One region of the Kitasatospora sp. NPDC087271 genome, then DNA from elsewhere that is predicted to be linked to it. Evidence: riboswitches for the same ligand, from Rfam matches in the RefSeq annotation. Region 1 holds a riboswitch; each other region holds the start of a gene.
What was found. Region 1 has a riboswitch for cyclic di-AMP ahead of ACIO9K_RS26755 (LysM peptidoglycan-binding domain-containing M23 family metallopeptidase). Riboswitches for the same ligand answer to the same signal wherever they lie in the genome.
Positions count from the first base shown of each region.

Region 2: it holds a riboswitch for cyclic di-AMP, as region 1 does, so the genes downstream of both, ACIO9K_RS00905 (hypothetical protein) here and ACIO9K_RS26755 (LysM peptidoglycan-binding domain-containing M23 family metallopeptidase) in region 1, are expected to answer to the same signal.
Region 3: it holds a riboswitch for cyclic di-AMP, as region 1 does, so the genes downstream of both, ACIO9K_RS06755 (M23 family metallopeptidase) here and ACIO9K_RS26755 (LysM peptidoglycan-binding domain-containing M23 family metallopeptidase) in region 1, are expected to answer to the same signal.
Region 4: it holds a riboswitch for cyclic di-AMP, as region 1 does, so the genes downstream of both, ACIO9K_RS25585 (NlpC/P60 family protein) here and ACIO9K_RS26755 (LysM peptidoglycan-binding domain-containing M23 family metallopeptidase) in region 1, are expected to answer to the same signal.

Region 1 covers NZ_JBIUYQ010000018.1:36,024-43,666, forward strand. Annotated here, with positions in the region: gene ACIO9K_RS26750 (MFS transporter) at 1-1,303, opposite strand, end outside; cyclic di-AMP (ydaO/yuaA leader) riboswitch at 1,616-1,798, shown strand; gene ACIO9K_RS26755 (LysM peptidoglycan-binding domain-containing M23 family metallopeptidase) at 1,801-2,760, shown strand; gene ACIO9K_RS26760 (DUF2470 domain-containing protein) at 3,031-3,750, opposite strand; gene ACIO9K_RS26765 (MFS transporter) at 3,930-5,144, shown strand; gene ACIO9K_RS26770 (RidA family protein) at 5,223-5,648, opposite strand; gene ACIO9K_RS26775 (IclR family transcriptional regulator) at 5,675-6,424, opposite strand; gene ACIO9K_RS26780 (sugar kinase) at 6,462-7,565, opposite strand.
Region 2 covers NZ_JBIUYQ010000001.1:210,217-217,859, forward strand. Annotated here, with positions in the region: gene aceB (malate synthase A) at 1-746, opposite strand, end outside; gene ACIO9K_RS00895 (IclR family transcriptional regulator) at 935-1,732, shown strand; gene ACIO9K_RS00900 (hypothetical protein) at 1,917-2,552, shown strand; gene ACIO9K_RS00905 (hypothetical protein) at 2,572-3,882, opposite strand; cyclic di-AMP (ydaO/yuaA leader) riboswitch at 3,885-4,051, opposite strand; gene ACIO9K_RS00910 (esterase/lipase family protein) at 4,318-5,676, opposite strand; gene ACIO9K_RS00915 (MoaF-related domain-containing protein) at 5,886-6,215, shown strand; gene ACIO9K_RS00920 (alpha/beta hydrolase-fold protein) at 6,309-7,451, opposite strand.
Region 3 covers NZ_JBIUYQ010000002.1:794,762-802,404, reverse strand. Annotated here, with positions in the region: gene ACIO9K_RS06770 (sensor domain-containing protein) at 1-90, opposite strand, end outside; gene ACIO9K_RS06765 (GNAT family protein) at 282-854, opposite strand; gene ACIO9K_RS06760 (hypothetical protein) at 897-1,886, shown strand; gene ACIO9K_RS06755 (M23 family metallopeptidase) at 1,947-2,780, opposite strand; cyclic di-AMP (ydaO/yuaA leader) riboswitch at 2,793-2,951, opposite strand; gene ACIO9K_RS06750 (alpha/beta fold hydrolase) at 3,297-4,124, shown strand; gene ACIO9K_RS06745 (TetR-like C-terminal domain-containing protein) at 4,195-4,764, shown strand; gene ACIO9K_RS06740 (PP2C family protein-serine/threonine phosphatase) at 4,986-6,116, shown strand; gene ACIO9K_RS06735 (SpoIIE family protein phosphatase) at 6,289-7,643, shown strand, end outside.
Region 4 covers NZ_JBIUYQ010000016.1:175,989-183,631, reverse strand. Annotated here, with positions in the region: gene ACIO9K_RS25595 (NYN domain-containing protein) at 109-1,470, shown strand; gene ACIO9K_RS25590 (NlpC/P60 family protein) at 1,671-2,705, shown strand; cyclic di-AMP (ydaO/yuaA leader) riboswitch at 3,043-3,192, shown strand; gene ACIO9K_RS25585 (NlpC/P60 family protein) at 3,203-4,348, shown strand; gene ACIO9K_RS25580 (NlpC/P60 family protein) at 4,576-5,622, shown strand; gene ACIO9K_RS25575 (hypothetical protein) at 5,811-6,842, shown strand; gene ACIO9K_RS25570 (glycosyltransferase 87 family protein) at 6,856-7,643, opposite strand, start outside.

The sequences.
Region 1 (7,643 bases):
CCGCGGACGGCACCCGGTAGGCGTCGCCGCTCAGCCCGGCGAGCGAGGGCAGCGCGGCGACCGCGAGCAGCCCGGCCGCGCGGGCGGCGGCGTTGTTGACGCCGCTGGCGATGCCCGCGTGCCGGACCTCGACGGCGGCCAGCACCGTCGCCGTCAGCGGCGCGACCAGCAGGGTCATCCCGCAGCCCAGCACCGTGACGGCGGGCAGCACGTCCGCCCAGTAGGAGGAGCCGGGGCCGGTGCGCAGCATCAGCAGCACCCCGGCGGCGCACAGCAGCGGACCGACGGTGAGCGGGATCCGGGGGCCGATCCGCTTGCCCAGCCGCCCGGCGCGCGCCGACAGGGTCAGCATCAGCACGGTGATCGGGACCAGGGCGAGGCCGGAGACCAGCGGGGAGAAGCCGGAGACGATCTGCAACTGCACCACCAGCAGGAAGAACACCCCGCTGAACGCCGCGTAGACGCAGAGGGTGACCAGGTTGACGGCGGTGAACAGCCGGGAGGAGAAGAGGCCGAGCGGCAGCATCGGCTCGGCGGCGCGGCGCTCGACCGCGATGAAGGCCGCGCCGAGCAGCAGGCCGATCGCGCCGGTGAGCCAGACCGCGGGGGACAGGCCCTCCCCGGCGGCGGTCAGCGCGTAGGTGATCGCGCCGAGGGCGAGCGCGGCGAGCAGCGCGCCGGGGACGTCGAAGCGGACGACGGCGCTCTCGTTCCGGCTCTCGGGGACGAACCGGGAGGTGACCGCGACCACGGCGGCCGCGAGCGGAAGGTTCAGCAGGAAGATCCACCGCCAGCCGGGGCCGTCCACCAGCCAGCCGCCGAGGAAGGGGCCGACCGCGGCCGACACCCCGCCGAGGCCCGACCACAGGCCGACCGCCGCCGAGCGGTCGTCCGGGTGGAAGACGGCTTGCAGCATGGCGAGCGAACCGGGGGTGAGCAGCGCCCCGCCGATGCCCTGGACGGCGCGGGCGGCGATCAGCACGTGGATGGTGGGGGCGGCGGCGCAGGCCGCGGAGGCGGCGGCGAACCAGAGCACGCCGATCAGGAAGACCCGGCGCCGGCCGTACCGGTCGCCGAGCGCGCCGCCGAGCAGGATCAGTCCGGCCAGGGTGAGCAGGTAGGCGTTGAGCGTCCACTGCAGGGACGCGAGGGAGGCGCCGAGATCGGTGCCGATGCGGGGCAGCGCGACGTTCACCACGGTGCCGTCGAGCATCGCCATGCTGGAGCCGAGCACCGTCGCGAGGAGGACCCAGCGTCCCCGCGAGGTGCCCAGGCGCAGTGTTCCTGCTTCGGAGGTGGCCACGGGCCGATCCTGCGCCCGTGGGGCGTACGTGACAAGGGTCACCGGGTGGCGTGTCGGTGGGTGCGCGGTGCGTGAGCGGGCGGGTGCGCAGCGGTGGCGGAATCGGCGCAGCGTCGTGGATCAGTGGCGCCGGGTGAATGGATTGTGCACGTACGGTGCGGCCGATCATTCGGAGGGTCACCGCAGCTCGGGGGGTTGTCGGCGGTTCAAGTGATCGACATTGCTTCACCCGAACGGATGGGTTTTAGTTCAGCGACCGCCCGGCCAGTCCGGACGGATCCACCGGGTGGAACGCCGAATCCTGCCGCTGCCCGGTGGCTCGCACCGAACTCTGTACGGCAGGAGCGGGGGACCCACAGGTAAGTCGCCGGACCGGAAACGGCACGCTTTCGCGTACCCGGATCCAGGGCCGGCTAGGGGTGAAGCCGCATGTGCGGCCGGGCAACTCCAGCCCGAACCCGACAGCTCACCTCGCAGGCGTCGGAGAGGAAAATTCCATGCCTGCACAGGCTCGTCGTATCGCCCTGCCCCGCGCCGCCCGCATCGGGATCGCCACCGCCGTCACCGGTGTCTCCTTCGCCCTGCCGCTCGTCACCGCGATGAGCGCCCAGGCCCACCCCGCGCCGGCCGCCGCGGTCACCGCAGCCCCGGCCGCCGCTCCCGCCGACCAGGCCCAGGCCTCGTCGCAGGAGAGCTACCGCGTCGTCAGCGGTGACACCCTGTCCCGGATCGCCGACGCCCAGCACGTCGACGGCGGCTGGCAGGCGCTGTACGACCACAACCGCGAGGTCGTCGGCGGCAACCCGGACCTGATCTTCCCCGGTCAGCGGCTCGTGATCGCCGGCCAGGCCGCCCCGGCCAAGCCCGCTGCCCCGGCGAAGCCCGCCCAGCCGTCCGCCCAGGACGCCGCGCCGGCCACCACCGCCGCCAAGCCGCAGGCCCAGCTGGAGGTCCGGACCGAGGCGGCCAAGCCGTCCGCCCAGCTCCAGACCCAGCTGCAGACCGCCGCGCCGTCCGCCACGGTCAGCACCGTCCCGGTCGCCGCCGCTTCCGCCTTCGTCGCCCCGCTGGCCAGCCCGAAGCTGGGCACGGCCTACGGCGTGGCCGGCTCGATGTGGGCCTCCGGCCACCACACCGGCCAGGACTTCGTCGCCTCCACCGGCACCCCGCTGCGCGCCGTCGGCAACGGCGTCGTGGTGAAGGCCGGCAACGGCGGCGCCTACGGCAACGAGGTCGAGATCAAGCTCGCCGACGGCCACTACGCCGAGTACGCGCACCTCTCCTCGATCGGTGTGAAGATCGGTCAGGCCGTCAAGGCCGGACAGCAGATCGGCCTCTCCGGCGCGACCGGCAACGTGACCGGCCCGCACCTGCACTTCGAGATCCGCAACGGCTCGGAGTACGGCTCGGACATCAACCCGGTCGCCTACCTGCGGGCCCACGGCGTCGCGCTCTGACCCGTACCGGATGTACCGGATGTACCGGATGTGCCGGATGAGGAACCACCGCTGCTACGGGGCGAATCGACCGCCCGGGATGGTCATGTCGGGTGACCGCTCGACCGGGTGATCGCCGCAGCAGTGGACATGGGCGCGGGACACGCCCAGGCCGGCCCGGCTCGCGAGACTTCTCTCGCGAGCCGGGCCGGCCGCTGTCGTTTCCGGGCCTTGGTGGGTGCCCCCAAGGCGAATTGACGATGCGTCAGGCCGACGCTCTGGTGGGCCGGTTCAGAGCCGGTGGGCGGGCAGCCCGTGCTGGGCGGCGGTCAGCAGCTCGTGCATCCGCTGCCCGAAGTCCTCGGTGTCGGCGGCCGGTTCGGGGAAGACCAGGCGGACGTCGCGGTGGCCGTGCGGGTGGTCCAGGCGCAGGACCAGGCCGTGGCGGTCCAGGGCGAGCGGGCGGACCTCCGGGTGCTGGGCGAGCAGGTCCGGGTCGAGCAGCCGGGTGAGGACGGCGAGGGCGTCGGCGTGGTCGTCGGCGAGGTGGGTGAGCATGGCGGCCTCGTAGCGGGCCAGCGGGTCGGGCGCGGCGAGGGCGAGGTCGCCGGCGGTGAGCGCGCCGGTGCCGTACGGGGTGGCGAGGACGGCGTGGGCGACGTCCACGCGCAGGTGGACGCTGAGGCCGTCGTCGGCGAGGTGGGCCAGGTGCAGTCGGCCGGCCAGGGTGAGGCGGGCGCGGATCCGGTCGCGGACGGCGACGGGGGAGATGTCGGTGACGTCCAGGACGACGGCGAGTCCGTCGGTGGCGCGGGCGGCGGCGGTGGCGAGCGGGTCGCCCAGCGGGGCGCGCAGGCGCAGCCGGGAGCCGTGGACGGAGACCGGGGTGTCGAGGTCGTGGTGTTCGCCGCAGGCGCGGACGGTGAGCGAGGAGGTCGCGCTGAGCAGGCTCTGGACGCGCTCGGCGGTGGTGGGTTCGGGCACCTCGGCGTCGCCGGCGGGCAGGCTCATGACGGACCTCCAGTTAGTTAGGTGAGCCTAACCTAATCTCCGCTCGGGGGTGTGGCAAGTGGCGTGGCCGGGATCGCTGTCATCAGGGATAGATGGCGCTTGCAAGTACCTGCGGGTGTCTCGTATTGTCGACGCTGGTAGTTGCATGCGCAACGGTTCTCTCTGGAAAGCGGTCCCTCATGCCCCTCGCGCTCCTGGCGCTGGCGATCAGCGCCTTCGGTATCGGCACCACCGAGTTCGTGATCATGGGCCTGCTGCCCGAGGTCGCCGGCGACTTCTCGGTCTCCATCCCCACCGCCGGTCTGCTGATCTCCGGCTACGCGCTCGGCGTCGTGGTCGGCGGCCCGCTGCTCACCATCCTCGGCACCCGGGCCCCCCGCAAGGGCATGCTGCTGACGCTGATGGGCCTGTTCGTGGTGGGCAACCTGATCGCGGCCGTCGCCCCCGCCTTCGGGCTGCTGATGATCGGCCGGATCGTCAGCGCCTTCGCGCACGGCGCGTTCTTCGGCATCGGCTCGGTCGTCGCCGCCGACCTGGTCGCCCCGCACAAGCGGGCCGGCGCCATCGCCCTGATGTTCACCGGTCTCACCGCCGCCAACGTGCTGGGCGTCCCGATGGGCACCCTGCTCGGCCAGCACTTCGGCTGGCGCTCCACGTTCTACGTCGTCGCCGGGCTCGGCCTGCTCGGCCTCGCCGGGATCGCGGCGCTGGTGCCCGTCCAGCCGAGGGCGGGCGCCGCCCGGCTCGGCCCCGAACTGGCCGCCTTCCGGACCCTGCGGCTCTGGCTCGCGCTCGCCATGACCGTGCTCGGCTGGGGCGGCATCTTCGCGATGTTCACCTACATCACGCCGATGATGACCGAACTGGCCGGCTTCGCCCCGAGCAGCGTCACCTGGCTGCTCTTCCTGTTCGGCGTCGGCCTGTTCGTCGGCAACCTGCTGGGCGGCTGGTTCGCCGACCGCGCGCTGATGCGCAGCCTCACCGTGATCCTCGCGGTGCTCGCGGTGCTGCTGTTCGCCTTCACCTTCGCCGCGCACAGCAAGCCGGCCGCGATCGTTCTCATCCCGCTGATCGGGCTGTTCGGCTTCGCGACCGTCGCGCCGCTGCAGAAGCGGGTCATGGACCAGGCGGCGGGCGCGCCGACGCTGGCCTCGGCCGCCAACATCGCCGCGTTCAACCTGGGCAACGCGCTGGCCGCCTGGCTCGGCGGGCTGGTCATCTCCGGCGGCCTCGGCTACGACGCGCCGAACTGGGTGGGTGGGCTGCTCACCGCGGTCGCCCTCGGTGTGACGGTGTTCGCGGCGGCGCTGGACCGGCGCGGCGCGGCGGGCGAGGGGAGGGTCGTGGCGCGCTCGGGCGCCCCGGCCGAGCAGGGCGTGCCCGCGGGGCGGTGAGCGAGGGGGGGCGGCGGAGGGCCCGGACGCCTGGTGCGCGTCCGGGCCCTTGCGGTGGTCAGGCCGCTCGACGGTGTCTCAGGCGACGACGGCCTGGGCGTCGATCTCGACCAGCATCGGCTCCTGCGGCAGCTCGACGAAGATCGTGGTGCGGCAGGGCTTCACGCCGCCGGGCTTGATGTTCTCGTCGATGAACTCGGCGTACACCTCGTTCATCAGCGGGAAGTCCGCCCGCTTGGTGAGGTAGACCCGGAACATCACCACGTCCTCGATGGTGGCCCCGCCGGCCTCGACGATCGCCTTGACGTTCTCCAGCGTGCGCCGGGTCTGCGCCTTCACGTCGCCGTGGTACAGGTACTCGCCGGTCGCCGGGTCCTGCGGGCCCTGGCCGGAGACCTGGAGGATCGGGCCCTTGCGGACGCCCTGGGAGAACATCCAGGCGGGGGCGGGGGCGCCGTCGGTGCGGACCTCGGTCTTGCCGCTGGTCGGGTGCTGCTCGTTCATGGGGTTCCTTACGGTCTGACGGTCGATCAGTTGTGGTCCGGGCGGCCGCAGTCGGCCGAGATGGCGCGGGTGGTGGCGAGCAGCTGCGGGAGGAGGTCCAGCACCTGCTCGTAGGGCAGGACGACGTCCGGCACCGAGATGGACGCGGCAGCGACGACCCGGCCGCTGGCGTCCCGGATCGGTGCGGCCACGCAGTTGATGAACGCCTCGTGCTCGGCGTGGTCCTGCGCCCAGCCCTGGACGGCGACCTTCTCCAGCTCGGCGAGCAGCGCCTCGGGCGTGCTGAGGGTGCGGGGGGTGTGCGGGGTGAAGTCGATCCCGGCGGCCACCCGGCGGCGTTCGGGCAGCGGTAGGTCGGCCAGCAGCACCTTGGAGACGGCGGCGCTGTGCAGGGCGGCGCGCAGGCCGATCCGGGAGTACATCCTGACCGGGTGCCGGGAGTCGAACTTGTCGATGTAGACGACCTCGCCGCCCTCGTACGCGGCCAGATGCACGGTCTGGCCGGTGGTGGCGTTGAGCTCGGCCAGGTGCGGGGCGGCGATCCGGCGGACGCCGCGCTGTTCCAGGGCGAGGCCGGAGAGGGCGAACAGGCCGGCGCCCAGGTGGTAGCGGTAGGCGGCGTCACGGTAGACGAACCGTTCCTCCTCCAGGCTCTGGAGCAGTCGGAGCACGGTCGTCTTGTGGACGCCGAGCACCTCGGCCAGCTGGTCGAGGGAGCGCTCGCCCTCGCCGAGTTCGGCGAGCAGGCGCAGGGCGCGGGTGACGGTCTGGCTCATCGTGCTCCGCCGGGGTCGTTCGGGCTCGGGTTCGTGCTCATTGTGCCCGGGCCCGCCGGGTGTCGCGGGACCGGTCCGCGGGGACGGCCGGGCCGGTGATGCCCTCCACCGAGACCCGGGTGGCGGCCCAGTCGGCGGGCGAGGCGTCGAGCAGCGCGGCCACCACGGCGGCGGGCGGCAGTTCGGCCTGGTCGCCGTGGGCGGTCAGCGCGCAGGCGGCGCTCAGGTGGCCGAGTCGCAGCCGGCGGCGCTGGTCCAGGCCGCGGACGGTGCCGGCCAGGTAGCCGGCGGCGAAGGCGTCGCCCGCGCCGGTGGCCTCGACCACCTCGACGGCCAGGGCCGGTTCGCTCACCGCCGTGCCGTCCCGCTCCAGGGCGGTGACCAGCCGGGCGGCGTCCTTGACCACCACGGTGGCGGGGGAGGCGAAGCGGCGGCGCAGCGCGGCCGGTTCCCCGGTGCCGAACGCGGCCTCGGCCTCGTCGGCGCCGATCAGCAGCAGGTCGGCGGCGTCCAGCAGCGGCGGCAGGACGGCCGGGTCGCGGTCGTGCCAGAGCGCGGGGCGCCAGTTGAGGTCGAAGCTGACGGTCCGCTCCGGGCGGCGGTCGGCGAGCAGGGCGCGCAGCAGCGCCAGGCAGTCGTCGGAGAGCGCGGCGGTGATGCCGGACAGGTGCAGCAGGCGGGCGCCGGACAGCAGCCGGACGGCCGCCGGGTCGGCCAGCAGGGCGGGGGAGAGCGCGGCGGCCGCGGAGCCGCGCCGGTGGTAGTGCAGCCGGCTGCGGCCGGGGCCGAGGTCGTGGTGGTGGCCGGTGGCGCCGCCGACCTCCTTGAGGTACAGGCCGGTGGGGCGGTGCGGGTCGACGGCGACCGCCGAGACGTCCACGCCGCGGGCGGCGACCTCGGCGAGCAGCCGGCGGCCGAAGCCGTCGTCGCCGACCCGGCTGATCCAGGCGGTCGGGACGCCGAGCGCGGCCAGCGCGCCGGCCACGTTGGACTCCGCGCCGCCGACCGACAACCGGAAGTTCTCCACCGCCTCCAGCGGGCCCGGCCGGTCCGGCAGCAGCACCGCCATGGACTCGCCCACGCACACGGCCGTCGGGGAAGGACCGGGGCGGGCCGGGCCCGGGGTGTCCTGTCGCGGCATCTGCTGGGCTCCTCCGTCTGCGGCGGCCGTTCCGTTGACCGTGATCCGGCGCCGATGCTAGAACCGTCATGCCAACAT
Region 2 (7,643 bases), on a different contig from region 1:
AGCGCGGCCTGGGCGTGGGTGAACACGTCGTTCCAGAGCCGGGCTTCGAGGTGGCTCTCGGTCTTCGGCAGGTAGAAGTACGGGCCGGAGTTGGGGTCCTCGGCGCCCTTGGCGAGCAGCCGGGCGGCGTTGTGGAAGAAGTACAGACCGAAGTCGAGGAAGGCTCCGGCGACCGGGGTGCCGTCGACGAGCAGGTGGTTCTCGTCCAGGTGCCAGCCGCGCGGGCGGACCACGACGGTGGCGAGTTCGGCGGCGGGCTTGAGGGCGTACGCCTTTCCGGCGGAGGTGGTGAAGTCGATCCGGCCCTCGAAGGCGTCGATCAGGTTGATCTGGCCGCTGACCACGTTCTCCCAGGTCGGGGAGGTGGCGTCCTCGAAGTCGGCGAGCCAGATCCGTGCGCCGGAGTTGAGGGCGTTGATGACCATCTTGCGGTCGGTGGGGCCGGTGATCTCGACCCGGCGGTCCTGGAGCGCGCGGGGCGCCTCGGCGACCTTCCAGTCGCCGGCCCGGACGTCGGCGGTGTCGGGGAGGAAGTCCAGCGTGCCGGCTCTGGCGATCTCCGCCCGGCGGGCCTTCCGCCCGGCCAGGAGGTCCTGTCGGCGCCCTTCGAAAGCGCGATGGAGGCCGACGACGAAGGCGACCGCCTCCGGAGTGAGCACCTCCTCCGCCCGGTGAACGCGCGGACCGGCGACAGTGACGACCGGAGCAGCGGGGGAGGCGCCGACGGGTCCCTGTTCTGTAGCCATGGGCAGGACACTCCTAAGCGGTTGAGCCTGGCGAAGGGAGCTCCGGTGGGAACTTCCTTGATCGGAACCCGCCTGCCGGCGGATTCGATTCTGTAAGGTGGAGACTAGTTTCCGCGATACAGAATTTCAACGGTTTGTTGATGTGATCGCCGGGACTCTACTCCTCCCCGACAGCGAAGGGAACGCCGGTGGTTTCGACCCCCGACACAGCATCGACGACCAGCCCGGACCGCGCGACCGGCGGCGTGCAATCCGTCGAGCGCGCCTTCCAACTCCTGGAGGCGCTGGCCGACTCCGGCGGCGTGGCCACCCTCAGCGAGCTCTCCGCCAGCTCCGGCCTGCCGATGCCGACCATCCACCGCCTGGTTCGTACCCTCGTCCAGCAGGGCTATGTACGCCAGGACACCGCACGTCGCTACACCCTCGGCCCCCGGCTGATCCGCCTCGGCGAGACGGCCGGCCGGCTGCTCGGCAGCTGGGCCCGCCCCTACCTGGCCGAACTCATGGAGGCCACCGGCGAGACCGCCAACCTGGCGGTGCTGGAGGGCGGCGAGGTGGTGTACGTCGGGCAGGTGCAGTCGCGGCGCTCGATGCGGATGTTCACCGAGGTCGGCCGACGGGTGCAGCCGCACTGCACGGGCGTCGGCAAGGCGCTGCTGGCCCAGCTCCCCGAGGACGAGGCGCGCGCCGTCCTGGGCCCCAACCCGCTGCCCGCGCACACCGAGTACACCGTCACCGACCCGCAGGAACTGCTGCACCAGCTCGCCGAGGCGCGCGAGCGCGGCTACGTGGTCGACGACCAGGAGCAGGAGATCGGCGTCCGCTGCATCGCGCTCGCCGTACCGGGCGCGCCGACGCCCACCGCCCTGTCGGTGTCCGGCCCGGAGGCCCGCATCCGGGCCCTGGAGGAGCAGGCCGGCACGTCCTCGCTGGTGCCGGTGATGCACCACATCGCGACCCGGCTGGGGCAGGTCCTCGCCCCCTGACCCGTCGCCACCGCCCGCTTCACGTACGGGAAGTCGATCCGGTCGACTTCCCGCACGTGCGCTCCCCCGTTCGGGCGGACGCCGAGCGGGTTGTACCGGCCCCCGGCGCAGGCTCCGCCACCCTGGTGCGGACGCGGCCCGCAACGGCGCGGGCGGCCGGGGCCCCGGGACAGGGTGGACGACGATGACGTACAGGCGTTCGACAATGCGGGGCGGGTCCGGGCAGGGCGGGTCCGGGCAGGGCGGGTCCGGGCAGGGCGGGTCCGGGCAGGCCAGCAGGCTCTGCGGATTCCGCGCGGCCTCGCTCGTCGCCGCGATGGCGGCCGGCTGTTCGGTGGCGACGCTTACCGCCGGCCCGTCCTGGGCGCTGCGGCGGCCCGATCCCCGGCCGGCGGTGGACACGGCAGCCACCACGGCGTCCCGCTCCGATCTGGAGGTGGTCAGGCTCGACCCGGACGCCGCCCCGCCCGGCGGCACCACCACCGTCCACGCCTTCATCGCCAACCGAGGCCCGGACACCACCGCCGCACCGTTCACCGTGCTGGTGACGCTGCCTCCCGGGGTCTCCCCGGAGGGCCCGTACTTCCCCGAGGACTGCGAGGTGCGGCTCAACGGCCGGCAGGTGCGCTGTGCCTTCCCGGCCGGACTGCCCCCGCTGCGCAGCGCGACCGCGCTGGTGCCGGTGCGCCTCTCCCCGGACCTGCGGATCGGCAAGCTCACCGGCGGCTCGGTCGCGGTGCGCGGCGTGGACGACCCGGACGAGGGGAACAACCGGCAGCCGTTCGACATCACGGTGGTCGAGACGGCTCCCGGTTCCTGACCCGGAAGCCCCGAAGGCCCTACCGGTACACGCGGACGTAGTCGGCGGCGAAGGTGATCGGGGCGGTGCCCTGCGGCGCCGGGTGGTACTTCCCCGCGCCGACCGACAGGTTGAGGATCAGGTACGCCGACCAGTTGGCGCCGACACCCTTGCCGTCCGAGAACACCTTGGCGCCGTTGACGTACCAGTCCACCGAGGTGGCGCCGTAATAGGTGCCGATGGTCACCCACTGGTCCTTCGCGACGGCACCGGCGTCGGTGTAGTACTTGGGGTTGCCGGGGTTGACGTGGTTGGTCAGCTCCAGCAGGTTCGGGTTGTCGGGGTGGTACTCGAAGGAGTCGACCTCCCCGTTGCCGTTCTTCCAGGTCCAGAAGGCCGGCCAGGCGCCGGAGCCGGACGGCAGCTTGACCCGGGTCTCGGCGTAGTCGCCGGTCCTGACCCGGAAGCCCTCGCTGGAGCCCTCGGTGGTCAGGAAGCCGGTGTTCCAGGCCTGCTTGCCGTTCTCCAGCGTGGTGGTGCCGGGCGCGGCGGTGAAGGTGGCGACCCCGTTCGCGACGCTGACGTTGTTCCTGTTCAGCAGGTCGAGCTTGTTGTCGTCCGGGTTGTGGTTTCCGTACTTGTACGCGGTGCTCTTGTCGCCGACCCAGCGCGAGCCCCAGCTGATCGGGCCGTTGAACTCGTCGGACCAGGTCAGCGACTTGCCGGCGACCGGGGATGCGGGGGTGCCGGCCGACGGGCTGGCGGTGGCGCTCGGGCTGCTCGGGCTGCTCGTCGGGGTCGGCTTCGCGGTGGGGGTCGCCGTCGGGGTCGGGGCGGGAGTCGGCTTCGTGGTGGGCGCCGGGGTCGGGGGCGGAGTCGGCGCCGGAGTGCTGGAGACCACCAGCTGCTGCGAGGCCAGGTTGTGCCAGGCCCCGCCGAGGTCCTGCCAGAAGCCGAACTGGGTGTACGTCCCGGCCGGCAGGGCGCGTGCGCCGCTGGTGAAGGACAGGCCGCTCGGGCAGATCTGCACGTTGGAGGCGTTGCCCGGGAAGTCGAGGTTCGCACCGGCCGCGTTCCGGACGCCCACGCCGACGGTCTTCGCGGTGAAGCAGGCCGAGGAGTGGAGGGTCAGCGAGGCGGTGGCGGCCTGGTTGGCGACCATGGTCGCCGGGGCGAGCCGGTCCTGGGTGACGGTCGGGGCGGTGGCGGCCTGGGCGCCGGAGACGGCCGGCAGGCCGAGCAGTCCGGCGCCGGTGACGGCGAGCGCTCCGGTGACGGCGAGGGCGGCGTTGCGGCCCCGGTGGGAGGGGCGGGCGTGGCGCGGCGCGCGGCGCCGGGCAGGCTGGTGCATGGCAGTGTCCTCTGCGACGCCTGCGAGGTGAGCTGTCGGATTCGGGCTGAGGCAGCCCGGCCGCCGGTGGAAGCGGCTTCACCCCTAGCCACGGCCCGCACGCGGGAGCGTACGGGCCGGGCGCTGACCTTGGTTCCCCCGCTCCCGTCCGCTGTGGTGCTCGGTTGCCGGCCGGCGGGTGGACAGGACTCGGCGTCCCGGCGGCGGGGGTCCGCGAGGGCGGACGACGGTTGCAGGCTAGGCGGGCCGTCCGTGAACGGACAACCTGCCCGGGCCGGTTGTCGCACAGGTCACAGTGGTGTCGATCAACGACGCTGCGTGGTGGATCAGTTGGGACGGATCAGCGGAGCCGTCGAGCTGCCGAACGACGGATCGGCGAATCGACGGGTCACGGGTCCACGGGTCCACGGGTCCACGGGTCCACGGGTCCACGGGTCAAGCGAGCCAGTTGTCGACCTGGCTCTCGGCCTCCGGCGCCCAGGCGAGTTCCAGGTGGTTGAGGCCGGTGAGCAGCCGGGTGCCGCCGATCGTCGCGATGCCGGTGGTGTCCAGGGCGCTCGCGGTGAACACGATGCCGTCGCTGGGCCCCCGGTTCTCGTTGAGCACGCCCGGGATGTCGGCGGACCCGCCCGCGAGCAGATAGGTGCGCACCGACGCGGGGACGCCCGCCTGTTGCAGCGGCGCGATCAGCGAACCGGCGTCGATCGCCGCCTGGATGCCCTGGCCGGAGGTGTAGAAGCCCTGGCCGCCGTAGTAGGTGGTCCACCAGTCCTGGGCGGTGCCGTCCACCCCGTACCGGCCGTCCCAGCGGGCGAGCAGCTGGCGCTGGCCCGGGTAGCAGTCGTAACCGCCGGTGGGCAGCACGCCGAGGCAGGGCTGCGCCGTGTAGGTGCCGTAGCAGGTCATGTAGAGGTGCGGGGACGGCGCGTTGGCGGTGCCGCCGCAGGCCGGCCAGCTCGCGAGGTCGAACGACCAGCCGTGCGCGTACACGTAGTCGAGCCCGCCGTTCGGGCCCCCGAGGGTGATCAGGCGGCGCACGTCGCCCGCGTAGGCCCGCCCCCAGGACGGGCGCACCGAGGACACGTACGCCCGGGCGGCGACCTCGCCCTTGCTCCAGGCCACCACGTCCACCTGGGGGACGCCGAGGCGGGCCCGGATCAGCGCGACGGCGTCGCCGACGGCCTGCGCCTGGAGCAGGTTGTCGCCCTGCTTGTGGGCGAAGCCGATGGCGAACACCCGGTGGCCGGTGCCGGCGAGGTACTGGGCGAGGCCGGTGGACGGGCAGGTGGAGGCACCGCAGGTGCCGCTCTCCCCCGGGTTCGCCCAGGCGCGGTCGGCGTTGTCGTTGGCGCCGTGGACCAGCAGCACGGGGGTCGGACGGCTGCCGGTGTCCCAGCCGGTCGCCGAGTACAGCAGGAAGCGGCTGGAGGAGGGCTGGCCGGTGCCGCCGAAGTACGTCCGGCGGGCGCCGTCCTGGTCGCCGCGGCCGTCGGCCGGGTACTGCTCGGTGCGGAAGCCGGGGGTGGTGTCGAGGTAGCGCTCGACCTTGGCCCAGCCGTTGCCGGGGGCGGGGAAGGCGGCTTCGAGGGCGAGCGGGGCGGTGGCCGCCTCGGCGGCGGTCTGGGCAGTGGCGGTCTGGGCGACGGTGGCCTGGGCGGGAGTGGGGGTGCCGAGGAGCAGCGCGGCGAGGGTGAGCAGGAGGGCGGACAACGCGGTGGGGGTGCGTCTGACGGCGGTGGGGGTGTGCCGCACGGGAGTGGGGGTGCGTCTCATGGGGGTGGGGGTGCGTCTCATGGGGGTGGACGGTAGGACCGGCCGCCGGCGGGCGCCCAGGTGCCCGCCGCACACCGCGCCGGCCTGCGCGGTGGCGGCCGGTGCCGTGGCGCACCGTCCACGGGTGCGCCCACCCGGCTCACCGGGTCGGATAAATTGGAGGTCCGACATCTTCCGCAGTGCACAAGACCGCCGTGCACGGCCCCACAGGAACGAGGTACCGCCCCACCATGACCGCGCCCCTGCCCGCCTTCGCCGGCCGCACCTACCTCTTCCGGGCCGACAACGGCGCGGCCTTCCGCAACACCTACTCGGCCGACGGCAGGCGGCTGCGCTGGGAGGGCCTCGGCGAGTCGGCGGGCCAGTGGGAGGACGTGCGGCTGCACGTCGCCGAGGTGGCGCCGGAGATCTACTTCATCAGCTGGACCGAGGAGAGCGGGATCACCGTCAGCCACGTGATGGACCTCGGCCGGCTGACGGTGCGCGCCTTCTGGACGTACGAGGGCGAGGGCGGCCGGGTCGGCGAGCTGCACACCGGGACGCTGGAGCGGGTGGCCTGAGCCTCACCGCTCCCGCGCCCCCTCGCTGTCCGTCGGCTTACTCAGGCCGTCTGAGCAGACTGCCTGCTCAGACAGTCTGCTCGGGCGGCCTGCTCAGGCAGCCTGGTTCGGGACCTTGAGGTGCTGGGACAGCCACTCCAGCGAGGACGGCAGCAGCGCGCTCCAGGTCTCGAAGTTGTGGCCGCCGTTCTCCAACATGCTGTAGGAGACCTTCATCGGGGACTGCACGGCGTCGACGAAGGCCTCGGTGTCGCGCCGGTAGTCGCCGTCGCCCTTCTTGGTGCCGGCCAGCAGCACGGACACCTTGGGCTGCGGCAGGTTCTTCAACCGCCACATCAGGTTGGCCTCGTCACGACGCTGCTTGCTGCCGCCGAACAGGTCGCCCGTGGTCGGGTCGTCGGCGGCGTCGTAGTAGGCGGAGAGCGCGACGGCGGTCGGAAAGACGTCCGGGTGGCGCATGGCCAGCTTGAGGGCGCAGTAGCCGCCGGTCGAGTTGCCCATGAAGGCCCAGGCCTGCGGGTCGGACGAGACCCGGAAGCTCGCCTGGATCGCTGAGGGGACGTCCTTGGTGAAGTACGTGTCGGACTGCGCGCCGCCCGGGATGTCCTCGCACTCGGTGTCCTGCGGCAGGGCCGGCGAGGGGCGCATCAGCACCATGACGGTCGGCTGCATCTTGCCGTCCTGGAGCAACTTGAGCGCTGCGCCCGGGTAGTTGAACCGGGTGATCAGGTTCTCGGCGATCCCGGGGAAGCCGGTGCTGACGATCACCGCCGGGAACTGCCGCTGCGCGTACTCCGGTTGGAAGTACTGCGGCGGCAGGAAGACGTACCCCTCGGTGGACAGCCGGCTGGCCGCGCCGTCGATCCGCACCTTGCGGATCTCACCGGACTGGCTGGGCTCGCGGCCCATCGCGCCGCCGCCCTTGACGGAGGCGTGGCCGATCGTCTCCACGAGCAGCCGGCCGGACGCGTCCGCCTTGTTGTGGATCACCACCGGGCCGGTGTCACCGGTGCCCAGCAGGTCGTCCCAACTGCTGTAGAAGGCGAAGTAGTTGTTCGCCACCAGGCCGAGCGCGGCCAGCACCGCGAGCTGGGTGGCGAGCAGGGAGCCGATCCGGCCGAGCACCGCCTGCCAGGTCTGCTTGGCGAGTCTTGGCCACAGCCAGACCGTGCCGGCCGTCATCACGACGGCGATCAATACGGCCAGCGCCAACACCTTGTGGCTCGTCAGACCCATGTCCTACTTGCTCCCACGCCTCGAACTCCCCGCCCCCTCCGTCCAGGACATCCGAGGTGGTCACCCCGGTTCCCCCACCGGGGCGCGCGATCACCCACCCTAACGGGGCCGGGGAGGAGGAACAGGTGACAGATGACAGCCGACAGATAACAGATAACAGATAACAGATAACAGATAACAGATAACGAAATC
Region 3 (7,643 bases), on a different contig from region 1:
GGTCCGGTGGGCCCGAGCGGGACGCGGGTCGTCGCCGTAACCACCGAGGACGTCCCACTCGCGGTCCTGCGCGCTTCGGCTGATGCTCATGTCCCGGCCCCGGTCCCTCGTTCTCGACTGCTGATGGCATCAGTCTGGTCGAACGGCGGGCCGGGGAGGATCCGGAGGCCTGGCGGATCGGGGGTGGGGTTAACCCCCCGGGCCTGACCCGGCAGGCCTGCCCCCAGGTCCGCGTCGGACGTCCACGCCGGACGTCCACGCCGGACGTGCACGCCGGGCCGTCAGCCGGTCGCGCCGCTCCACTCGTCGGCGAGCAGCGAGTACAGGTACGAGTCGGACCAGGCGCCGCCCTTGTAGAGGTCGTGCCGGACCCGCCCCTCCAGCTGGAACCCGAGCCGGAGGAGCACCTTGGCCGAGGCGGCGTTGTCCACGTCGACCCGGGCCGCCAGCCGGTGCACGCCGAGGGCCTCGAAGGAGAGCTCGCAGAGCAGGCCGGCGATCTCGCCCGCGTAGCCGCGGCCCCAGACGTCGCGGCCCAGCACGTAGCCGAGGTGGGCGGAGCGGTGCTTGCCGAGGGTGAGGGAGGCGTGGGCGATCGGCACGGCGTCCACCGGGTCCTCGGCGTCGTCGCGCCGGGTGACGGCCAGCCGGTAGGTGTCCCGTTCCGGCGCCATCGCCTCCTCCAGGTAGAGCTCGATCTGGTCGGCGCAGGTTTCACGGTCGCGCGGCTCGAAGGGGAGGTAGCGGGTGACCTCCGGGTCGCTGAACAGCCCGTACAGCGCGTCCACGTCGCCGACGGTGTGGTGATACTCGCGGATGGCCAGCCGGGGGCCGGTGAGTCGTACGGGGACCATGGCAGCCGACCCTACTCCCGGCCAGCGGTTACCGTTCGAGCTATGAACGACGAAGACCTGCGGCTCGCCCCGCGTACCAGGGCCTCCGACCTGCTCGCCTGGGCGGCGGAAGAGGACCGCGCCCCGGTGGCCGAAGCGCCGCTGCGCGCGGTGCTGGCCCTGCTGGAGCTGGGCGAGGGCAGGATGCACGACGGCTGGCCCGAACTGACCTCGAACGCGGTGGAGCACCTGCTGTACGAGCGGCTCTACCTGTACGTCCAACCCGAACCGGAGGCGGACCCGCTGGCGTACGGCGCCGCCGTCCGGCTGCTGACCGACCACCAGCGGGCCGCCAAGCGGCTCAACGCCAAGCGCCAGGAGCGGCTGCACGCCGAGGCCGAGTGGCAGGGCGAGGTCGCGGCCGGGCTGCTGCGCCGCGCCGACCTGGTGACCTGGCCCCGGCTGTACGCGCTGCTGCTGCACGCGTACGGGGCGGACGTCGCGGATCCGGAGGCGGTGCGGGAGTGGCTGACCGGCTTCCGGGAGCTGGCGCAGGAGGAGCGGCTGGCCGTGTTCGCCGCACTGGCGCAGACCGGCTGGCTGGACGAGGTGGACGAGCAGGGCTGGAGCCCGACCCGGGTGATCTCGGTCGGCATGGCCACCGACGGCGCGCGCCGGCTGCTGGAGCAGGGCCTGATGCGGCGCAGCTACCGCAACCTGGCCGAGCTGACCGCGCTGGGCCGGCCGATGCCGGACGAACTGGCCGGGGACTTCGGGGCGTTCGAGGAGGCCGCGGTGGAGGCCGCGCTCGACCTGTACGGGGAGTGGACGGTGCCCGGGCTGCCGCGACTGCTGGTGGAGGAGTTCCCGGACCTCGCGCCGGAGCCGGGGCAGGAGGAGATCGACGCGTACCTGGCCGGGCTGGCGCAGGAGGAGTTCGACGCCCGCCTGGAGGGGCTGGCGGGCCCGGCGCAGGAGGAGTTCGACGCGCACCCGGCGGAGCCGGCGCACCCGGCGGAGTCGGCGGAGTCGGCGGACCCGGCGCAGGAGTGACGCGGCGAAGCCCCGGCCGCGGTGCCTTCTGGTTCCGGCGGCCGGGGCTTCGCGGGTGCGTCAGGGGTTGAGGCCGCGCTGCTGGAACCAGGTCTCCGGGTCGACGGGGGCGCCGCCACCGGGGCGGACCTCCACGTGCAGGTGCGCGCCGGTGACGTTGCCGGTGGCGCCGACCTTGCCGATCTGCTGGCCGGAGCCGACCTTGCCGGAGCCCTTGATGATCGAGGAGAGGTGGCAGTACCAGATCTCGGTGCCGTCGGGCAGGGTCTCGACGATCCGGTAGCCGTACGAGCCGGACCAGCCGGCCGAGGTGATGGTGCCCTGGCCGACCGCGTAGACGGGGGTGCCGGTGTCGGCGGCGAAGTCCAGGCCGGTGTGCAGGTGGGCCCAGTAGCGGGCGCTCTGGCCGTAGTGGGCGGTGAGGTGGTAGTCGCGCACCGGCAGGGTGAGGGCGGCGGCCTTGGCCCGCTCGGCCTCCTCGGCGGCCCGCTTGGCCTCGGCCTCCTTGGCGGCGGCCTTGGCCTCCGCCTCCTTCGCGGCCTGGACGCGGGCGTCCTCCTCGGCGGCGGTGCGCTGGCTGTCGGCCTGCAGCTGGATGCGGGCGGCGAGCGCGAGGCCGGGGTCGGCGGAGAGGGCGACCGGGGTCTCGTCCGGGGTCTCGATGGCGGGGGCGGCGGCCGGGGTGGCGGAGGCGAAGCCGGTGGCGCCCAGGGTGGCGGCGACGGCGGTGACGCCGAGCAGCGGGGAGGTCCCACGGACCTGACGCGGCATCCGGTGCCGGTTGGTCTCGGCCTCCGGGCCCGCGTACTCGGGGCCGTCCGGGCCGGGGTGGTCGAGGAGCCGGGTACCTGCTGCGAGGCCGGCCGGGTGTGCCGGAGTGTGCGTCGACGCCACGGAGGCGCGCTCCTTTCCTTCCTTCGCGCCTACCGGGTTAGCTGACGGGTTCGGAGCAGGAAGGTCTCCTACGGCCGGGCCGGAGCCCCGCCGATTCACCCCAAGGAACGTGGTTCCCCGGCTCCCTGACCTGCCCGGAGGCCGGTCGGCGGGATTAGGCGACGGCGCACGGTGCCGTCTGGGTACGGCGTTGACGACCGCGCTGCGTTATCAAACGTTAATCCTAGGAGGCCCTGATTCCAAGCCGTTCGCCCGGGACGACCGGAGACGGGCGGGGCACTCCGGGGCACGACGGGCGTTTTGTTCCCCTTGGGCACCCCTGCACCCCCTTGAGCACCGTTGACGCCACCTCACGTGATCGGACGTCAACGAACGACCCTTCATCCGCGCACTCCCCGCCGGCCTCCCCCGCTCCGCAGGGCGCGAGGGCTTGACGGCTAAGGCTATTAGCCTTAGCTTTACGGCTATCGGCGGCAGCGCCGAAGCCCCGCACCGGCAACCCTCCGGAGGCCCACCGTGAACGCCACCAGCGCCCCCACCACCCAGTACCTCGACGTCACCGGCGGCCGCCTCGCCTACGACGACACCCGACAGGGCGACGGCGCCCCCGTCGTGCTGCTCCCCGGAATGCTCGACACCCGCGCCGCCTACCGGCACCTCCGCCCGCTGCTGGCCGCCGCCGGCCGCCGGGTCGTCACCATGGACCTGCGCGGCTTCGGGGAATCCTCGATCATCTGGGACGACTACTCCCCCGCCGCCATCGCCACCGACGTCCTCGCCCTGCTCGACCACCTCGGCATCGACCGCGCCGTCCTGGTCGGCAACTCCTACACCGGCGCGACGGTCGTCAAGGCCGCCGGCGACGCCCCCGAGCGGGTCGCCGGCATCGCCCTGATCGACGCCTTCGTCGAGAACCCCCCGCCCGGCGCCCTCATGCGCGGCGCCCTCCGCGTCATGGGCTTCCTGACCGTCCACTCGCCCGCCTTCTGGGGCCTCTACCACCGCAAGCTGGCCTACCCGGGCGCCAAGCCCGCCGACTTCGACCCGTACGTGGCCGGACTCGTCGCCGCCATGCGCACCCCCGGCCGCAAGACCGCCACCCGCGGACACGTCAGCGGGGACTCCGCGCCCGTCGGCTGGACCGCGGCCGTGCGCTGCCCCTCGCTCGTCATCATGGGCAGCAAGGACCCCGACTTCCCCGAGCCGGAAGCCGTCGCCGACCGGCAGGCCGCCGCGCTCAACGCGCGGAAGGTCATGATCGACGGATCCGGGCACTACCCGATGGCCGACAACCCGCAGGCCACCGCCGGCGCCCTGCTGCCCTTCCTCGCCGAACTCGCCTGAGCCCCGCCCGCCCACGTCAGCCACGCCACGCCCCGCCACGTACGCCTTCCACCGACGGAGAGCCCACACCATGCCCCGAGTAGGACTCACCCCCGAGCAGGTCGTCGACCACGCCATCGCCCTCATCGACGAGCAGGGCGCCGACGCCCTCACCCTGGCCGCCGTCGCCGCCCGGGCCGGGGTCGCCACCCCGTCGCTGTACAAGCACGTCAGCGGCGGCCTCGCCGAACTGCGGCGGCTCATCGCCGTCCGGGTCACCGAGGAACTCGCCGACCGGCTCGCCGAGGCCGCCGTCGGCCGCAGCGGCGACGACGCCGTCGACACCGTCCTGCGCGCCTACCACGCGTACGCCACCGAGTACCCGCACCGCTACAACGCCCTCCCGCAGGCCCCGCAGCCGGACGACGACCTCACCCGCGCGGCCGGCCGGCTCGTCGGGGTGATCATCGCCGTCCTGCGGGAGTACGGCCTCGACGGCGCGGAGGCGATCCACGCCGCCCGCACCGTCCGCTCCGTCGCCCACGGCTTCGCCTCCCTCTCCATCGGCGGCGGCTTCCAGCTCGCCGAAGACCTGGCCACCACCCAGAGCCGCCTCATCACCCTCCTCACCACCGGGCTCCGCACCTGGCCCACCCCCTGAGACGCCGGCCACCGCACCGGCCGCGGCACGACCCGCCCGGTCTCCCCCGACGACGGAACGGCCGGCGCACCGGGTGAGGCGTGCGCGGGAAGTCGGACCCGCCGACTTCCCGTGCGGCGGGCAGGCAGCGGGCCTGGGGGTGGTGGGGGCGGACGGGTTAGTGTGGCCGGGCTGACTGGTGGTCATGACAGGGGACCACCGACCCCTTGGCGGAGGTCCACGTGCCCGCACCGATAGCGAGGGCGCGGCGGTGGTACCTGCGGCTGCTGGACGGGAACGCCCGGGCCGCGCGGTACGCGCTGGGGGTGCTGCTCGGGGTGACCGCGGTGCTGAGCGTGCTGCCGATCGTGCTGCCGTACAGCTGGCCGCCGTCGGCGCTGGTGCTGCCGCTGGTGGTCGGCGGGCTGCTGTTGCGGCGCGGGCAGCTGCTGGTGCTGGTGTGCGCGGCGCTGGCCGGCGGGGTGCTGGGGGCGGTGGTGCGGGATCCGCTCGGGGTGCGGATCGGGGTGACGCTGGTACTGGCCGCGACCGCGGTGACGGTGCTGGCCGCGAACCGGTTCCGGCACCGGCTGGGTCTGCGCGGGACCCAGGGCGATTCGATGCTGCTGGAGCTGGCCGAGCACACCCGGACGCTGGCCCGGCTTCCGGAGCGGCTGCTCGACTGGCACTTCGACAGTGCGCTGGCGCCGGCCGGCGACACCTCGTTCTCGGGTGACTTCCTGCTGTGCGCGCACCGCCCCGAGGAGGATCTGCTGGAGCTGCTGCTGGTGGACGTGTCGGGCAAGGGCAGCCGGGCGGCGGCCCGCTCGACGCACCTGTCGGGCGCGTTCGCGATGCTGCTGGGGCGGGTGCCGCCGGAGGCGTTCCTGCCGGCGGCCAACGACCACCTGGTGCGGATGGGCTGGGAGGACGACTTCGCGACGGCGGTGCACCTCGCGCTGCGCCCGGCGACGGGCGACTACCTGCTGTTCAACGCCGGCCATCCGGCGCCCGCGCAGTTCCGCCGGGCGGACGGCGGCGGCTGGGCGCGGTCGGGGCACGGCGGCCCGGCGCTGGGGCTGGTGTCGGGCGCGCTGTATCCGGCGGTGTCGGGGCGGCTGCGGCGGGGCGATTCGCTGCTGCTGTTCAGTGACGGCCTGGTGGAGGTGCCGGGTCGGGATCTGGACGAGGGGGTGGGTCGGCTGCTGGCGGCGGCCGAGCCCGTGGTGCGGCCGTGGCGGACGCAGCAGCAGCTCACCCGGGGTGCGGCGGAGCGGCTGGTCCGGACGGTGGCGCGGGACGCGGCGGACGACCGGACGCTGGTGCTGGTGCGCCGTCTGGGCCACCATTCACCCGCTTCAGCACCCGCTTGAGAAATAAGGTATTAAGAATTAAGTGCCCGTTCGGGCACCCAGAGGGCACCCACCCCCCGAGAGCGGAAAGGCCGGGTATCCGATGGACCTGAGCTCTCCGTGGGTTCCCCCCTCCGAGGACGAGAGCCGGACGCCGCGCAGCAGTCCCACCGCCCGCAGCCCCATGCGCTGCGTGCGCTTACTGCTCGGCTGCACCAGCGCCGCCGAACTGCTCGGCACCGTCCTCGCCGAGGGGCCGGGGTGGATCACCGGCGAGGGTTCCGCGCTCTACCTGCTGGATTCCGCCGGGATGCTCCGGCTGACCGCCTCGCACGGGCTGCCGGACTGGGCCCACGAGCGCTACAGCACCGTCGATCCGGCCAGTGACCTCCCCGCCGCGATGGCCCTGCGGTTACGCCGCCCCTACCTGCTCAGTCCCGAGCACACCAGCGTCGACTACCCGAACAAGAACGTCGGCATGGGCACCGGCATGGTCGCCGTGATCGCCCTGCCGATGGTCGTCGACGAGCGGCCGGTCGGCGTCCTCGCCCTCGCGCTGGCCCACCGGGGCACCGTCCCCCGCCGCGACCTGGACGTCCTGGAGACCATCGGCGAGGCCTGCGCCCACCGGCTGTCCCACCTGCTCGACCACGCGGACGCCCGGATACCCCAGGATCCGGCCGGGGCACCGCCGGACGGGGCCGGGAGCCTCCCCGCCGGGCTGGCCCACCCGATGCTGTCGCTCGCCGTCCGGGCGGCCGGGCACGGTGCCTTCGAGCGCGATCTGGTCACCGGCGAGAGCTACTGGGACGCCGCGGCGTTCCGGGTCACCGGCCAGCCCGCCACCGCCGACGGCTCCGCTCCGGAGCTGGACCGGATCGTCCACCCGGAGGACCTGCCGGACGTGCAGGCCGCGCTCGCCGAGTCGCTCACCACCGGCGGGTGGTACCGGATCGGGTACCGGGTGCTGCGCGGGGGCGGCAAGGTGGCGCGGATCGAGGAGACCGGCGAGGTGATGCTGGACGTCCACGGCCGGCCGGTCCGGGTCGCCGGGCTGCTCTCCGACCGGGACCAGGGCCGGGCCCAGGGCCAGGACCGGGACCAGCGCCGGGAACACCCCCGGGAGCAGGCCGAGGAGCAGGCCACCCCAGGCGGGGCCCGGACGGCACTGCTGCTCGCGCTCACCCGGTCGCTGTCGCGGGCGGTGACCGTCCGGGACGTCACCACCGCCGTCACCGACGTCGCCCGCCCGGCGTTCGGCGCCGCCAGCATCGTCCTGGACCTGGTGGACGAGGGCCGGCTGCTGCCCGTCTCGCACACCGTGTACGGCGGGCCGAGGCGCACCGAGCTGACCCGGCTGGCGGACCTCTCCGAGAACGTGATGCAGCACGCGCTGACCCGCTCGGCCCCGCTGTTCAGCGAGCCCGACGCGGGCCGGGGCCGACACGGCCCGCTCACCCCGGCCTCCTGGGCGGTGCTGCCGCTGGTCGCCTCCGGGCGGCAGGTGGGCTCCTGCCTGATCACCTTCTCCGCCGAGCGGGCGTTCGG
Region 4 (7,643 bases), on a different contig from region 1:
GCCGAAGCGCAGGGGCTTCAGCCCGCTGCGGCCGTGCAGGCGCGGGCCGCCGACGCGGCTCCGTCCGAGCCTGCGGCCGTCGGCGGGGCGGCGGGTCCCGATGAGTCGGTGGGCCCCGGCGGGGCGGCGGGCTCCGGCGAGGTGGCGCCGGAGCGTGGTGCCGAGAAGCTGGACCGGCCGCTGCCCGAGGGCGTGCGCCGGCGCGTGGTCGGCCTGGCCTCGGACGCGCTCGGCGGGCTGCCGCCCGGCGAGCTGCCGCAGAGCCTGCGCCAGTACGTCAAGTTCACCCCGGCCCGGCGGGCCAAGTACGCGGCCACGGCGCTGGCCGCGGCGCTGGAGTCGGAGCCGGCGTTCCGGGTGCGGATAGCGGAGCGGCTGAGGCTGGGCCAGCCGGACCTGGTGAAGGCGTTGGAGTCGGGCAGCGTTCCGGGCGCCGCCGATCCGATGGACGTCGCGGCCGCCGCCTACCTGGTGCGGTCGGCCGGTTGGAGCCGGCTGGTGGCCGAGGCCGGGGAGGAGGCCGAGCGGGCCGGCGCCGAGGGCGCGGCCGCCGAGGCCACCCGGCTGGCGGAGAAGTTGCAGGCGGAGCTCGCCGAGCTGCGGTCCGCCGCCCGGGCGGACCTGGAGCGGCAGCGCGCGGAGTCCGAGGGCGTCCGCCGGGAGGCCGAGTCGCTGCGGAAGAAGGTGCGCTCGCTGGAGAGCGACACCCGCCGGGCGCAGGCCGAGACCAGGCGGCTGACCGCCGAGCTGGAGGCCGCGAGGGCGCAGGCGGCCGCCGAGCGTGGCGCCGCGGAGTCCGAGGCGCGGCGGCTGCGGCACCGGGTCGGCGAGCTGGAGACGGCGGCCGAGCAGGGCCGCCGGTCGGCCCGCGAGGGCCGCAGCGTCGAGGACATGCGGCTGCGGCTGCTGCTGGACACGGTGCTGCAGTCGGCGCAGGGGCTCCAGCGGGAGCTGGCGCTGCCGGTCTCCCAGATCCGGCCGGGGGACCTGGTGGAGGCGGTGGTGCCGGGTGCGGCCTCGCCGCACGACGTGGCCCGGCGCGGTCTGGCCGACGACGATCCGGCGCTGCTGGACCAACTGCTGGCGATCCCGCAGGTGCACCTGGTGGTGGACGGCTACAACGTGACCAAGACGGGCTACCCGACGCTGCCGCTGGAGCAGCAGCGGATCCGGCTGCTGGGCGGGCTGGCGATGCTGGCCCAGCGCACGCAGGCGGAGGTCACCTGCGTGTTCGACGGGCAGGACCTGGACGTTCCGGTGATCATGGCGCCACCGCGCGGGGTGCGGGTGCGGTTCAGCCGGACCGGCGAGACCGCGGACGAGCTGATCCGCCGTCTGGTGCGGGCCGAGCCGCAGGGCCGTCCGGTGGTGGTGGTGTCCACCGACCGGGAGGTCGCGGAGGGCGTGCGGAAGGCCGGCGCGCGCCCCGTGGCTTCCGTTCTGCTGCTGAACCGGCTGGCGCGGCCCTGAGGGCTGCCGCGGCGGGATGACGCCTGGTCAGCGCCCGGTTTGCGGTGGTGTGCACATCCAGTGAAGCCTGCGGGGGAAGTGGAGTTCACGCCTTCGGGGGAGTGGCAAAACCCGTGGATCTTCCCTAGGGTGTGGCGTCAAACCTATTTTCCGGATTCTCACCTGATCGGGTGAGGCCGATGGAAGAAGGAGCAATTCCCTTGGCCTCCCACCGCCGTCCCAAGCAGCCGAGCCGCGCCCGGGTCTCCGTGCTCACCGCTGCCGCGGCGACCGCGGTCGCCCTCTCCGCGCAGGTCGCCGCGCACGCCGCGCCCCAGCCGAGCAAGAGCGACGTCAAGGCGCAGATCGACCAGCTCCAGCAGGACCAGGAGCAGGCGGCGGAGAAGTACAACGGCGCCAAGGAGCGGGCCGACCAGCTCCGCAAGCAGTCCGACCAGCTGCAGGACAAGGTGGCCCGCAGCCAGGACGAGATGACCCAGCTGCAGACCGGCCTGGCCGGCGTGGCGGGCGAGCAGTACCGCACCGGCGGCATCGACCCGTCCGTCCAGCTGATGCTCTCCTCGGACCCGTCGGGCTACCTGGAGAAGGCGTCCAGCGCCCAGCAGGCAAGCGCCAGCGAGTCCGAGGCGCTCAAGGGCCTGCTGGACCAGCAGCGTCGGCTGGACCAGGAGAAGTCCGAGGCCGCCGCCGTCCTGGCCTCGCTCGACTCCACCACCAAGGACCTGAACCAGGCCAAGACGGACGTCAACCAGAAGCTGAAGGCCGCGCAGGACCTGCTGAACTCGCTCAGCGCCTCCGACCGCGCCGCGCTGCGGGCCCAGCAGCAGCAGGACGACCGCGCCTCGCGCGGCAGCGACCGTGCCGACCTCGGCAGCCTCCCGCAGGCCGGCGGCTACGCGGGCGTGGCCGTCGCCAAGGCGATGAGCAAGCAGGGCTCGCCGTACGTGTGGGGCGCCACCGGCTCGACCACCTTCGACTGCTCGGGCCTGATGGTCTGGGCGTACGGCCAGGCCGGCGTCTCGCTGCCGCGCACCTCGCAGGAGCAGGGCAACGTCGGCACCAGGGTCTCGCTGGACCAGGCCCAGCCGGGCGACCTGGTCATCTACGGCCCCGACCGGCACCACGTCGGGATGTACATCGGCAACGGCATGGTGGTGCACGCGCCGCACACCGGTGACGTGGTGAAGGTGATGAAGGTCGACGCGATGCAGATCAACACGATCCGCCGGGTCTGACGTCCCGACACGCCCGAAGGGCCCGTCCGGGCCTGTGATCCACGCCACCCTCGGACCGGGGGTGGCGTTCGGGTTTTGTCCGCAGCATGACTCCCCGATGAAGAGTGATCAGCTTTATGTACGGCGGTGATCACTATGTGTCATATTCACAAAAGAACTTTGGTCTTCTTCCGTCTTTTTTCTGACAAGGATTTGAACGGATCACGGTTCAGTTACTAGGGTCGTGCCCCGAACCACCGCACTCCCGATCACCCAGCCAGGGTGGCGGCGGTGGTTTCCGTCGAGTTCGTGACGCAGCGGGGCGGGCCCAGTGCCTGCCCGACGGGGAGCCCAGCAGTCGGGGGTGCTGTCGAACGGAGCCGGGGAACCACGTTCCTCCGGGGTGAATCGGCGCCAGGTCGGCCGGTGGAACGGCCGTGAGGCGTCGTAGGGCACGCTTCCGGCCCGAACCCGTCAGCTCACCCGGTAGACGGCGTAGGAAGAAGGAGTCCGCCTTCGTGGCGTCCCATCGTCGTCCCAAGCCCGCCAGTCGCACCCGGGTCTCGATCCTGACCGGCTTCGCCGCGGCGGCCGTCGCGCTGTCCGCGCAGTCCGGCGCCCACGCCGACCCGCAGCCGACCAAGGACCAGGTCAAGGAGCAGGTCGACCAGCTCAACGAGCAGGCCGAGGTCGCGACCGAGAAGCTCAACGCCGCCCAGGAGAAGCAGCAGCAGCTGCAGAAGCAGGTCACCGACCTGCAGGACCAGGTGGCGCGGCAGCAGGGACAGGTGACCGACCTCCAGGGCGGCCTGGCCGAGATCGCCGGCGAGCAGTACCGCAACGGCGGCATATCCCAGACCGTCCAGCTGATGTTCTCCGCCAGCCCGGACACCTTCCTGAGCCAGGCCGACACGCTGAACCAGGCCGGCGGCACCCAGAAGGGCCAGCTCAAGCAGCTCCAGGACGAGCAGCGCAAGCTCGACCAGGTGCGCTCCGAGGCCCAGGGCAAGCTCGCCGAGATGGAGACCACCACCCAGCAGCTGAAGAGCGCCAAGGACGAGGTCCAGGGCAAGCTCAAGGCCGCGCAGGACCTCTTCAACACCCTGTCCGAGCAGGAGCGCCAGGCGATCCGCGCGGCCGAGGAGAAGGCCGCCGCCGAGGCCAAGGCGAAGGCCGACGCCGCGGCGAAGGCCGCCCAGCAGCAGGCGGCGGCCCAGCAGGCCGCCGACCGCTCCTCCCGCGACAACAGCCGCACCGACCTGAGCGCGTCGCAGGCCCCCGCCGCGCCGGTCACCAAGCCGAGCGCCGGCAGCTCGCGCGGCGCCGCGGCGCTGTCCATCGCCGCCTCCAAGATCGGCAGCCCGTACGTCTACGGCGCCTCCGGCCCCGGCTCCTTCGACTGCTCGGGCCTGATGGTCTGGGCGTTCAACCAGGTCGACGTCTCGCTGCCGCGCACCTCGCAGGAGCAGGCCCACGCCGGTACCCGGATCGGCACCGACCTCTCCCAGGCCCAGCCCGGCGACCTGCTGATCTTCTACGGGGACGCCCACCACGTCGGCATCTACGCGGGCAACGGCCAGGTGCTGCACGCGCCCAAGCCGGGCGCGTCGGTCCGCTACGAGGCCGTCGGCAACATGCCGCTGACCTCCATCGTGCGGGTCTGATCCCCGCTCAGGCCCTCCCAGGCCCGGCCTTCCACCACGGAAGGCCGGGCCTGCGGCTTTTCCGGCGTCTCGGACTGATGTCCGATTGCGGGTCAAATATTCGGGTTGGCAGGGGTTTGGACTCGGTTGCCCGGACTCGCTAACGTCTGCCACCGGACTCCGCTTCCAGGGCCGCCCGCGTTGGGGCGGCGGCGGGGCCCCACCGCCGGATCGGAGCCGCTGCCGCCATGCCCGTGCACCGTCGTTCCCAACTGCTCGCCCGTGCGCTGGTGCTGACCGCGGCCGCCGCCACCGCCCTGGGTGTGACGACGGGCGGCAGTGCCCAGGCCGCCCCCGCCGCGCCGGACACGCCCACCCGCAAGGACGTCAAGGCGCAGGTGGAGCAGCTCTACGGCGAGGCCGAGCAGGCGTCCGAGAAGTACAACGCCGCCCAGGAGGCGCAGCAGCGGCTCCAGGGCGAGACGACCGTCCTCCAGGGCGAGATCGCCGTCGCCCAGGACCAGCTCAACCAGCTGCGCGGCGACCTCGCCACCGTGGCCGGCGCCGAGTACCGCGGCGGCGGCATGGCCCAGACCGTCCAGCTGATGCTCTCCACAGACCCGGAGGGCTACCTGTCCCGGGCCCGCACCCTCGACCAGGCCGCCGAGCGGCAGCAGGAGACCCTGCACGAACTGGCCACCCGCCAGCGCCGGCTCGACCAGCGCCGCACCGAGACCGCCGGCAAGCTCGCCGAACTCGACCAGGTCCGTCGCTCGCTCGCCGACAGCAAGCAGCAGATCCAGCAGCGGCTCACCCAGGCCCAGCGGCTGCTCAACAGCCTGGGCGTCGCCGAGCGGGCCCGGATGGCCGCCCAGGACGCCCGGGAGGCCGAGCAGCGCGCCACCCGGGGCACCGACCGGCTGGACCTCGGCACGGCCCCGCCCGCCTCCGAGCGCGGGGCGGCCGCGCTGGCGGCCGCGGTGCGGATGATCGGCTCGCCCTACCTCTACGGATCCACCGGGCCCCGCGCCTTCGACTGCTCCGGTCTGATGTACTACAGCTGGCGGCAGGCCGGAGTGACCCTGCCGCGCACCTCGCAGGCCCAGGCGTACGCCGGGCAGCGGGTCAGCCTCTCCGAAGCGCGGCCGGGAGACCTGGTGATCTTCTACCGGGACATGCACCACGTCGGGATGTACGCCGGCGGCGGGGTGATCGTGCACGCCCCCTACCCGGGCGCCAAGGTCCGCTACGAGAGCGTCAACGCGATGCCGGTCGCGGGGGTGGTCCGGCTCTGAGCCCGGCACCGTCCGACCCCGACGCCCCCCACCCGATAGACGGCGCCCGCCGGACGCTGTCCCGGCGCGGTGCGCTGCTGCTCGCGGCCGGCGGGCTGGCCCAGCTGTCGCTGCCGCCGGCGGCCCCGGCGGCCCCCTCCGCGGCCGGGCGGGCGTCGGACCGGTGGGCGTCGGACCGGCGGGCCGAGGTGGCCGCGCTGCTGGACGCGCGGGCCCGGGCGCTTCCCTCCTGGTCCGGACCGGCGGCGATCGAGGCCGGCTACCGCAACCTGGTGCTCGGCGCGGACGCCGGACCGGAGAGGCTCACGGCCGCCGCCGACCTGGCGGTCCGGATCACCGGGTACGACGACTACCCGGTGGTGTACCCGCGCCGGATCGACCTGGTCCTGGTCGGCGGCGGCTGGCGGGTCGACCGGGAGGAGAGCGCGAGCGGGCCCCCGGCGCTCTGGGACCTCGGCTCCGCCCGGTCCGCAGCGGGCGCGCACTGCCTGGTGCTCGGACTGGCCGACGGGCCCGACCCGGCCGGTCTGGTCGCGGTGGCCGACCGGGCCGCACCCGCCGTGAGCGAGGTCTGGGGCACCGGCTGGGCGGGCCGCCTGCTGCTCGAAGTACCCGCCACCGCGGAGCAGTTCGCCCGGCTGCTGGAGGTCGACCCGGCGGGCTGGGCGGGCATGGCGGCGGTCACCTCGGCCGCCCCCGGCGCGCCCTGGCACACCCCCGCCGACCGGGTGCTGGTCAACCCCGGCACGTTCGGGCGGCTCAGCGACTTCGGCCGGCAGGTGGTCGTCACCCACGAGGCCACCCACGTCGCGACCAGGGCCGACACCCGGGCCTGGACACCGCTCTGGCTCTCCGAGGGCGTCGCCGACTGGACCGCCTACCGGGGCTCCGGCCGGCGCCCGCAGCAGATCGCCCCCGAGCTGGCCCGGGACGTCGCCGCCGGCCGGCTGCCCACCGCGCTGCCCGCCGACCGGGACTTCACCGCGGGGGCCGACGGCATCGCCCAGGCGTACGAGCAGGCCTGGCTCGCCTGCGAGCTGATCGCCCGGCGCTACGGGCCCGAGCGGCTCGTGGCGTTCTACCGGGCGGTCGGCGCGGCCGACGGGCAGGGGGAGGACCGGGACCGCCGGCTGGACCGGCTGCTCCGGGCCGGACCGGGCGTCGGCCTGGCCGAGTTCACCCGGCTCTGGCTGGACGAGGTGGCCGCGCTGCGCGATTGAAGGCGCGCGTCGTTCAGCGCCGCTGCCTGGCCGGGGTGCCGGGCCGCTGCCTGGCCGGGGTGCCGGGCCGGTCGATGCCGTCCAGCAGGTCCTGCTCGTAGGCGATGCCGGGGCGCACCGGGTAGGCGCCGGCGGGCACCGGCTCGGGCTTGGCCAGCACCACCGTCGCCGGGAGCTGTGCCGGGCCGCGGGTGGCGCGCCAGAGCCGGACGCAGGAGAGCACGGTGGCGGCCAGCAGCAGCAGGTTGCGCAGGCTGAGCACGGTGACGCCCCAGGGCTCGCTGGCGAGGATCCGGCTGAACATCAGCGGGAACTCGGCCAGCGTCAGCGGGCAGGCGAGCAGGATCAGCAGGGCCACCGGCCGCTGGCTGCTGCCGCGCACGGTCAGGCAGACGGCGGCGACGCCGATCAGCCAGACCAGGTACTGCGGGCTGATCACCCGGCTGGTGACGGTGAAGATGAGCAGCGCGCTGAGCGCCGCGTCGTACATGGTGGTCGCGTTGCGGCGCTTGGCGGTGAAGCGCCAGAGCAGCAGCCAGGCGAAGCCCAGCACGGTGCCGGCCATCATCACCTTGCTGATCACGGGGACCCACGGCCCGAGCATCTCCGGGGAGCCGTAGTTCATGGTGACCCTGCCGTCCCAGGCGTCCGCGAGCCGGGCGAAGTGCAGTGGCAGCGCGCCGAGCGACTCCACCTCGATGCCGCGTTCCTTCTGGAAGGCGAGGAAGCCGAAGGCGCCGTTCATCCCGGCCGCGAGCAGGAAGCCCACCGAGACGGCGGTGGCCGCGGCCAGCGTCCAGG